DNA from 3 places in the Entomomonas sp. E7T21 genome. Region 1 is predicted to be linked to each of the others. Evidence: predicted binding sites of a transcription regulator. Region 1 holds the regulator's gene; each other region holds the start of a gene.
What was found. The regulator sigma-54, encoded in region 1, starts transcription at its own class of promoters, with help from an activator protein. The targets are predictions, from matches to a motif close to ANTGGCATNNANNTTGCTNT.

Region 1 (3,292 bases):
CTTTAGCATCTAAATAGACTAAATCACACTTAATGTATTTTGCACTGAGTCGCTCAAAAATACTGGGGAAGCTTTCTATTTGTCTAGGCAAACTTCGTGCATCAATAGAAACGGCTATTTTAGGTTGAATAATCTCTGTTTGTAATAGTGCCTGTTCAATAGCTGTTGTAAATAAACTAGCAGGTAGATTATCGATGCAATAAAAGCCATTGTCTTCTAATAAATGAAGCGCTGTAGTTTTACCTGAACCTGAACGGCCACTAACGATAACAAGACGCATAACTTAACCTATGTATTACTTACCCCGTTAACAATTATTTGATAAAGCTGTTGACTCTCAGTTGCAGCTCTTATCTGCTTACATATTTCGGTATCACTTAATAACTCAGCTATTTGTTTAAGCAACTGTAAATGCTCATCAGTTGCCTCTGCTGGCACAACCAAGCCTATTAAAATATCTACTAGCTGTTCATCAACTGCATCAAAATCTATAGCTGTACCTAATTTCACTATGACTACTATTGGCTCCTCACAACTTGCCATACGGCAATGAGGAATAGCAACGCCATTACCAAAACCTGTAGTGCCTAGTCTTTCCCGCTCTATCAGATGCTCAAAAACTTCTTGCTCATTTAGGCTAGCACAAGCTGCAGCCACTGTTTTAGCTATTACTTCTAATGCACGTTTTTTACTCGTTACATTAACATCAACTAACACTTGCGATGGTGTTAGGAATTCTTTTAGTTGCATCATATAGCAGAATAAACTTCAATAAATTTACTAAGTATTTGTAACATTACACTATTTTAATGTCTGTCTTTAGACAACAAGATTATTAAATAATTACTGTGTATATAGTTACGTCTCATTAAAAATAATTAAGGTTTGATTTTATAACAATTTCTTGTTTATAAATATCAAACCTTAATAACAAAAAGTTAAATTAGTGTTTTTGGTGTTTTTCTTTAAATTTAATCAATTGACGGTCTAATTTATCAACTAAAGCATCAATGGCAGCATACATATCCGTATTTTCTGCACCAGCAACCACCTCACCGCCAGCTAACTGGAGTGTTGCATCAACCTTTTGGTTTAACTTTTCAACACTCATAATCACTTGTGCACTAGTAATTTTATCAAAATGCCGCTCAAGACGAGCAAACTTTTCATCAATATAATTACGTAGTGCGTCGGTAACATCAAGTTGGTGACCACTAATGTTAATTTGCATAAATTTCTCCTTAACATTTTTAATTACTTATACCCACTTTAGGTATAAGGTAAGTTGCCTTGATCGGCAATTCTTTAAATTAACCGTTTACGTTCACTAGATGAACCAATACCTAAAGCCTCACGGTACTTAGCCACAGTTCTTCTAGCCACCTGAATCCCCTGATCTTCAAGCAATGTAGTTAATTTACTATCACTTAAAGGTTTTTTCGGATCCTCAGCCGCTATGAGTTTCTTAATCATAGCGCGAATAGCGGTTGATGAACACTCCCCACCCTCAGAAGTACTAACATGACTTGAAAAAAAGTATTTCAATTCATAAATACCACGCGGTGTATACATATACTTTTGAGTAGTTACCCGAGAAATAGTTGACTCATGCATTTCCACAGCATCAGCTACTGAGGAAAGAATAAGTGGTTTCATCGCTTCTTCACCATACTCTAAAAAACCACGTTGATGTTCAACTATTTGGGTTGCTACTTTCATTAAAGTTTCATTACGGCTTTGCAAACTCTTTATAAACCAACGCGCTTCCTGTAATTGATTCTTCAAAAAAGTATTATCTGAACTGGTATTAGCTCGCTGTACATAACCTGCATATTGAGGATTAACCCTCAACTTAGGAATCGCATCTTGGTTTAGTTCGACAATCCAATGATCCCTCTCTTTACGCACGATAATATCAGGAATGACATACTCTGGCTCTTTTGACTCAATTTGTGCACCTGGTTTAGGATTAAGGTGCTGAATAAGCATAACTATTTGCTTTAATTCATCTTCTTTAATCTTCATAGTGCGCATTATTTGGCTATAGTCTTTAGAACCCAATAAGTCTAAATGGTTTGTAACTAACTCAACTGCTTGCTGATAATAAGGGTGGTCATCAAATAACCCTTTTAATTGCAATAAAAGACATTCTTTTAAATCTCTAGCAGCAATACCTATAGGGTCAAACTGTTGAATACAATGAAGTACCATTTCTACTTCATCAAAATCAGTATCCAATGAATCATCTAAGCCATGATGGATTTCTTCTAAAGATTCTTCTAAATAACCATCCTCATTAATACAATCAATAATATTAACTGCAATGGTTTTATCTTTATCGCTCATATGAGCAACATTGAGTTGCCATAATAAATGGCTTTGTAATGTTTCACCTACAGAGGTGTAATTCGTAAAATCAGATTCTTCATCATCACCATGGATATTGCTAACATTATTTTGGTAAATATCATCCCAGTCAGTATCTACAGGAAGCTCTTCAGGAATTACATCGGTTGCCACAGCATCCGTTTCTGGCTCATTAATAGCCACTTCTTTATTATCTTTAAAGCTAATTTCCTGACTACTAGGATTAACTAAAATATCCTCTTCACCTAATAAATTACTGTCATCAAAATCATCTCCTGCTTCTTGTTGTTCTAGCATGGAGTTTGACTCTAAAATCTCTTGAATTTCCTGTTGTAAATCTATAGTAGACAATTGCAAAAGCCTAATGGCTTGTTGCAACTGTGGAGTCATCGACAGTTGCTGTCCTATCTTTAACGTTAACGATGGCTTCATAACAAATTAACATCTCTTATTTACTTTTAAGCAAATTATATGCCTGTTTTTTTATTCTTCAAATAATAACATGCTGAAAAAATGAAACAACCAACATAATGAAAATAACTTTAATGCATCTATTTAAAATATATAGTAATATGATTTGTTATATTCAATCCCTTCTTCCAACCTTGTTGTTATTTATCTATTAACCATGCTTAAAGTAGATTTTTATAACCTACCCACTTCTACGATAGATGACTGTTTATTATTCAGTTGTCGGCTAATTAATAAAGCATGGTTACAGGTTGGCAATATCTATGTGCACTGCCAAAACCAACAACAGCGTCAACAATTAAATCAATTATTGTGGCAATTTAAACCAGACAGCTTTATTCCACATGATTTATTAGAAGAAAACCCAAGTAGCCCCATTACATTAGGGCTAGAAGAGTTAGATTATCAAACTATCAACTATCCACTATTAATTAATCTAAGTTTTGACATACCC
Region 2 (3,292 bases), 370 kb from region 1:
AGTTGTAATGGTTAATTCTATAAAGATCGTTGGTTATTAGTTTTGATATTAAAAACGCCACTACTAGAAAATAATTTGAGTAAATAAGATATGACCCACAAGTTATTTTAATGTATTTGCTTGTGGGTTATATAGCATTTTTATCTAATAGATAGTGAAACTAATCACCCACTGCAACAGGGTGTTTGGGATCAGTAATCCATTCACTCCAAGAGCCTGCATAAAGGGGAATTAATGGATAGCCAGCGAGGCATAAGGCAAATAAGTTATGACAAGCTGAAACCCCAGAACCACAATAAGCAATCACTTTATCAATAGGTTTATTATTAATTAATATTTGAAAACGCTCTTGTAGCTTGGGAATAGTTAAAAAGAAACCATTACTATCTAAGTTTTCCATAAAATTAGCACAGGTGGCACCAGGTATATGACCTGCTACAGGATCCATTGGTTCTACTTCACCTCGAAAACGAGGTAGTGCTCGAGCATCTAATAGAGTTAGTTGATCATCACCTAACTTATTTGCTAAATCATTAGCATTAATTAATAATGAGTTATCTGGTTGGCCTATAAAGTTACCAATATGTACTGGCGTTTTATCACTGGTAATAGGTAATCCTGCTTCTTGCCATGCTTTAAAGCCACCATCTAATAGGAATACATTATCCCTTTTCCCTAGCCAAACCAGTGTCCACCACATTTTTGTAGCAAAAGGGCTTGGTCCATTGTCATAAATAACGACTTTACTGTCATTATTTAAACCACATTGTGCTAGTTTTTCTATGAGTAGATTAGTATCTGGTAAAGGATGACGACTTGTTTTTCCTTTAATAACTGGGCTAGAGAGGTCTTTATCTAAATCAATAAAAACGGCATTAGGAATATGGCCTGTTTGATAGGATTGCTCGCCATAGCTTGTGTCTTCAAGTGAAAATCGGCAGTCAAAAATAATTAGATCTTTATCATTTAAATGGTTAGCTAGTTTTTCACAATTGATAAGTTGAGCAAGAGCCATGGTATTTCTCCTATGATTTTCTTTATTAGTAATATACCTATTCACAATAAATAGATCACTGAAAATTTTTAGTTTACATAATGACGCACCAAAATAAATAGTTTTGATTCTTTATATTGCACCAAGAAGATGCAATATTTATCGGTGATTGTAGAAAATTATTAATAATCAATATCTTGCAAATTGTCTGAGGATTATTTTTTGTTGGCAAGCTTTCTGCAATAGACCAATTAACAAGTAACTTTTACTTCGTTTTTAATTTTTTATGTACTAAACAAGTGCTTATATAGGATAAACTGTACAACGGGGTTTCTCTCCTGTACGGATTATCTAGCCAGAGGAGAGTTTGAATGAAATTAGTAACTGCGATTATTAAGCCATTCAAGTTAGATGATGTAAGAGAATCACTATCTGAGATTGGTGTCCAAGGTATTACTGTTACTGAGGTAAAGGGCTTTGGTCGTCAAAAAGGCCATACTGAACTTTACCGTGGTGCAGAATATGTGGTTGATTTTTTACCGAAGGTAAAAATTGAAATAGGTGTTGCTGATGACCAGCTGGATGCTGTGATTGAAGCAATTAGTAAAGCTGCCAACACAGGCAAAATCGGTGATGGCAAGATTTTTGTAACAGCTTTAGAGCAAGCCATTCGCATCAGAACTGGTGAAACAGATAATGATGCTATCTAAGTAATTGTCAGTGCAGGAGAAACCCCATGTTATCTTTCCGTAAATTACTCGGGATGGCTTGCCTATTGTCGCTAGCTACCCCTTTCACTATGGCACAAGAAACTGCAAAACTTGATAGTGGCGATACAGCTTGGATGCTTATTTCAACGGCACTTGTTCTTTTTATGACTATTCCTGGTCTTGCCTTATTTTATGGCGGTATGGTACGTGCTAAAAATATTTTATCAGTGATGATGCAATCATTTGCTGTGACAGCATTGGTTACCATTCTATGGTTTATTTATGGCTATAGTATCGCCTTTAGTACGACAGGAATGGAGGCAGGTGTAACTAATCTCAATTCTTTTGTAGGCAGTTTAGATAATTTATTCTTAAAGCAATTAGGCCATGATAGTTTAAATGGTACTTATCCAGAAAGTGTTTGGATTACTTTTCAATTAACCTTTGCCATATTAACGCCTGTACTTATCGTCGGTGCTTTTGCGGAACGAATGAAGTTTTCTGCGATGTTAGTGTTTATGGGATGTTGGTTTACCTTAGTGTATGCGCCTATTGCCCATATGGTATGGGGTGGTGATGGTGGTCTTATGCATGAGTGGGGTGTGATTGATTTTGCTGGCGGAACAGTGGTACATATTAATGCAGGTGTTGCTGGGTTAGTGGCTTGTTTAATGTTGGGTAAACGTAAGGGATATCCATCATCAGCAATGGCGCCCCATAACCTACCATTTACTTTAGTCGGTGCTGCGATGTTATGGTTTGGTTGGTTTGGTTTTAATGCTGGCTCAGCAGGTGCAGCAGACGCTTCAGCAGGTATGGCAATGTTAGTTACACAAATTGCTACAGCAGCAGCGGCATTAGCTTGGATGTCTTGTGAATGGATTATTCATGGTAAACCAAGTGCCTTAGGTATTGCTTCAGGGGTAGTAGCTGGATTAGTCGCTATTACTCCAGCAGCCGGTACAGCAGGGCCAGCAGGTGCCTTAGTGATTGGCCTTGCTTCTGGTGTTGTTTGTTTCTTCTGTGCCACTACTTTGAAACGTAAATTAGGTTATGATGACTCCTTAGATGCTTTTGGGGTACACGGTGTAGGTGGTATTGTAGGCGCTATCTTAACAGGTGTGTTTGCAGCCCCAATATTAGGTGGTTTTGATGCTGGTGTTACTAATATTACACATCAAGTATGGATACAAACATTAAGTGTCATTGTCACTGTTACTTACACAGCTATTGTTACATTCATTATTTTATTTATTATTAATAAATTAATGGGATTACGTGTAACAGAGGAAGAAGAAGTTATAGGTTTAGATCTTTCATCTCATAATGAACGTGGTTATAATCTCTAATAGTTAACACATGATGTGTAAAAACGCCCAGTATTCGCTGGGCGTTTCTATTTCAGGAAATTATTTTATAGAAAATTAAACTATTTTATTGAAGAAATGACTAAAATTATTTTATATTATTAGAAACTTTATGTGATTAATGGGGTGCTTATGATTGATGATGATTTAGAACAAGAAAATGATGATGATATTGAAGAGCAGGATGATGAAGGTGTAGACGCTTATAATGGCCCTGATAG
Region 3 (3,292 bases), 970 kb from region 1:
AAACTATTTGTATTAATTACCGTCTTAGCTTTGTGTTATTTTGATTATTAGTTATCTTTGTAGGATAGAAATGAATACTCATACTAGAAAACCATTACCTGATCTTTTTTTAAATGCATTAAAGCTTTCCTTAGGTGATCAAGTATCCACTGCATTAGCCGTAAGAGAACATCATGGGCGTGATGAGTCAATGTATGATATTTGTCCTCCAGATGCGGTGGTGTTTGCACGTTCTACAGAAGATGTAGTGACGGTAGTTAAGTTATGTAATGAGTATGAAGTGCCTGTTATTCCTTTTGGTGTCGGCTCTTCCATTGAAGGGCATGTATTGCCTTTTTCAGGTGGAGTAACCATTGATTTCTCTGAAATGAATCAGGTTGTTGCCATTAATCCAGAGGATTTAACCGCTACTGTGCAAGCTGGCGTAACTCGTAAACAATTAAATCAAGAAATTCGTCATACAGGTTTGTTCTTCCCCATTGATCCTGGTGCAGATGCCTCTATTGGTGGTATGGCTGCTACTCGTGCTTCAGGTACCAATGCTGTGCGTTATGGAACAATGCGGGATAATGTACTTTCTTTAACAGTAGTTACTGCGGAAGGTAAAGTAATACGTACTGCTAGTCGTGCTAAAAAGTCTGCTGCAGGTTATGATTTAACAGCTATTTTTGTGGGGAGTGAGGGAACTCTAGGTATTATTACTGAGGTGACTGTTAAGTTACATGTTCAACCAGAGGGAATCTCTGCTGCTATTTGTAGTTTCCCTACTGTACAAGACGCTGTGCAGTGTGTCATTAGTACTATTCAAATGGGTATCCCAATTGCCCGCGTGGAAATTATGGATACTGCGGCTGTTAATGCAGTTAATCAATATAGCCAACTTTCTTTGAAAGAATCCCCTGTATTGTTGTTTGAATTTCATGGTACGCCTGCAAGTGTTGAAGAGCAAGCCACTATGGTGCAAGAGATAGCTAAAGAAAGTGGTGGTCTAGATTTTAGTTGGGCAACACAAACGGAAGACCGTAGTAAGTTATGGACTGCTAGACATAATGCGTTTTTTGCTTCTATGCAATTAAAACCTGGTTGTCGTGGTGTAAGTACAGATGTCTGTGTACCTATTTCTAGGCTAGCAGAGAGTATTGATATAACTATTCAGGAGTTAGCTAAGTCAACCATTCCTTACACTATTGTAGGACATGTGGGGGATGGTAATTATCATGTTATTTTATTGATTGATCGGCATAATTCAGAGGAGGTTGCGGAGATGGAGCGTATTAATCACGGCATAGTGCAACGTGCTATTGAAATGGACGGAACTTGTACGGGGGAGCATGGTGTAGGTGTACATAAAATGTCTTTCTTAGTGGAAGAACATGGTGAAGATGCTTTGGATATGATGCGTGCTTTAAAGCGTGCTTTTGACCCAAAAAATATCTTAAATCCTGGGAAAATAGTACATTTAAAAAATACATGATGCTTGTTAGCGATTAGTGTAAAAACCCATCTACTCTTTATATTTAACCATGTTATGATAGCTCAATAATTTTCTGCACCTACTTGATGCATTATATTGTTTATAAGTATTATTTTGGTGCGTTGTTTAGTTCTTTTATTAATAGATAGAGTTATGCAATTATCTAAGTAAGCGATTCTCTATTAATAATTAAGGATGGCATATAATTTGCTATTTACTAGTAAAGGTTTCTAAACTAACAGTTTACTTGGTGTTGATTTGCTGGGACTGCCTAAATAATCCAGCTATATTTCTTGGAGAATAACATGTCAAAAGCGGTACAACTAATTAAAGAACATAATGTAAAGTGGGTTGATTTGCGTTTTACAGATACTAAGGGCAAGCAACAGCACGTTACTATTCCAGCTCATGTTGTTGATGAAGACTTTTTTGAGTCTGGACAAATGTTTGATGGTTCATCTATTGCAGGTTGGAAAGGAATTGAAGCTTCTGACATGATTTTAATGCCAGATGATAGCTCAGCTGTGATCGATCCATTTACTACTGATCCTACCTTAATTCTAGTTTGCGATATTATTGAACCTTCTACCATGCAAGGTTATGATCGTGATCCTCGTGGTATCGCAAGACGTGCAGAAGAATATTTAAAATCAACTGGGATTGGTGATACAGTTTTTGTTGGTCCAGAGCCAGAATTCTTTATTTTTGATGAAGTAAAATATAAATCAGATATTTCTGGTTCAATGTTTAAAATTTATTCTGAACAAGCTTCTTGGAATACAGATGCTGATTTTGAAGATGGTAACAGAGGCCACCGTCCAGGTGTAAAAGGTGGTTACTTCCCAGTACCTCCTGTTGATCATGACCATGAAATCCGTACAGCAATGTGTAATGCATTGGAAGAAATGGGTTTAGAAGTTGAAGTTCATCACCATGAAGTGGCTACAGCAGGTCAAAATGAAATTGGTGTTAAATTCAACACACTAGTGACTAAAGCAGATGAAGTACAAACTTTAAAATATGTAATCCATAATGTAGCAGATATTTATGGTAAAACAGCTACCTTCATGCCTAAACCTTTGTATGGTGATAATGGTTCAGGTATGCATGTGCATATGTCTATTGCAAAAGATGGTAAAAATACCTTTGCTGGTGATGGTTATGCAGGCCTTTCTGAAACAGCTTTATACTTTATTGGCGGTATCATCAAACATGGTAAAGCATTAAATGGTTTTACTAACCCATCTACTAACTCTTATAAGCGTTTAGTTCCTGGTTTTGAAGCACCTGTAATGCTCGCTTATTCGGCACGTAACCGTTCAGCTTCTATTCGTATTCCTTATGTGAATAATCCAAGAGGCCGTCGTATTGAGGCGCGTTTCCCAGATCCAGCAGCTAACCCCTATTTAGCTTTTGCAGCATTATTAATGGCTGGTTTAGATGGTATTCAAAATAAAATCCATCCTGGTGATGCAGCAGATAAAAACTTATATGATTTACCACCAGAAGAGTCAAAAGCAATTCCACAAGTGTGTGGTAGCTTAAAAGAAGCATTAGAAGCATTAGATGCTGATCGTGCGTTCTTAACAAAGGGTGGTGTATTCAGTGATGAATTTATTGACGCATTTATTGAACTAAAATCTGCTGAAGAAATCAAAGTAAGGACATTCGTACATCCATTAGAGTACGATTTGTACTACAGCGTTTAAGCGTTTAGTAGAAATACAGCATAGTTTTCAGGGACAATAGCTTTAAAAGGCTAAATAAAGTAAAACCTCATAAAGTGATTTATGGGGTTTTCTTTTTTAACCACCTTCA

Region 2: glnK (P-II family nitrogen regulator) is a predicted target of sigma-54. The motif match lies at 1,219-1,238, and genes of this name have one in related genera.
Region 3: glnA (glutamate--ammonia ligase) is a predicted target of sigma-54. The motif match lies at 1,669-1,688, and genes of this name have one in related genera.

Annotation. Positions count from the first base shown of each region.
Region 1 is NZ_CP191672.1:714,736-718,027, reverse strand. It holds gene rapZ (RNase adapter RapZ) at 1-280, opposite strand, end outside; gene ptsN (PTS IIA-like nitrogen regulatory protein PtsN) at 289-753, opposite strand; gene hpf (ribosome hibernation-promoting factor, HPF/YfiA family) at 944-1,231, opposite strand; gene ACQVD9_RS03460 (RNA polymerase factor sigma-54) at 1,306-2,799, opposite strand; gene ACQVD9_RS03455 (DNA polymerase III subunit chi) at 2,945-3,292, shown strand, end outside.
Region 2 is NZ_CP191672.1:1,083,962-1,087,253, forward strand. It holds gene ACQVD9_RS05165 (sulfurtransferase) at 161-1,015, opposite strand; gene glnK (P-II family nitrogen regulator) at 1,366-1,704, shown strand; gene ACQVD9_RS05175 (ammonium transporter) at 1,758-3,053, shown strand; gene ACQVD9_RS05180 (hypothetical protein) at 3,204-3,292, shown strand, end outside.
Region 3 is NZ_CP191672.1:3,058,407-3,061,698, reverse strand. It holds gene ACQVD9_RS14515 (FAD-binding oxidoreductase) at 71-1,474, shown strand; gene glnA (glutamate--ammonia ligase) at 1,780-3,183, shown strand.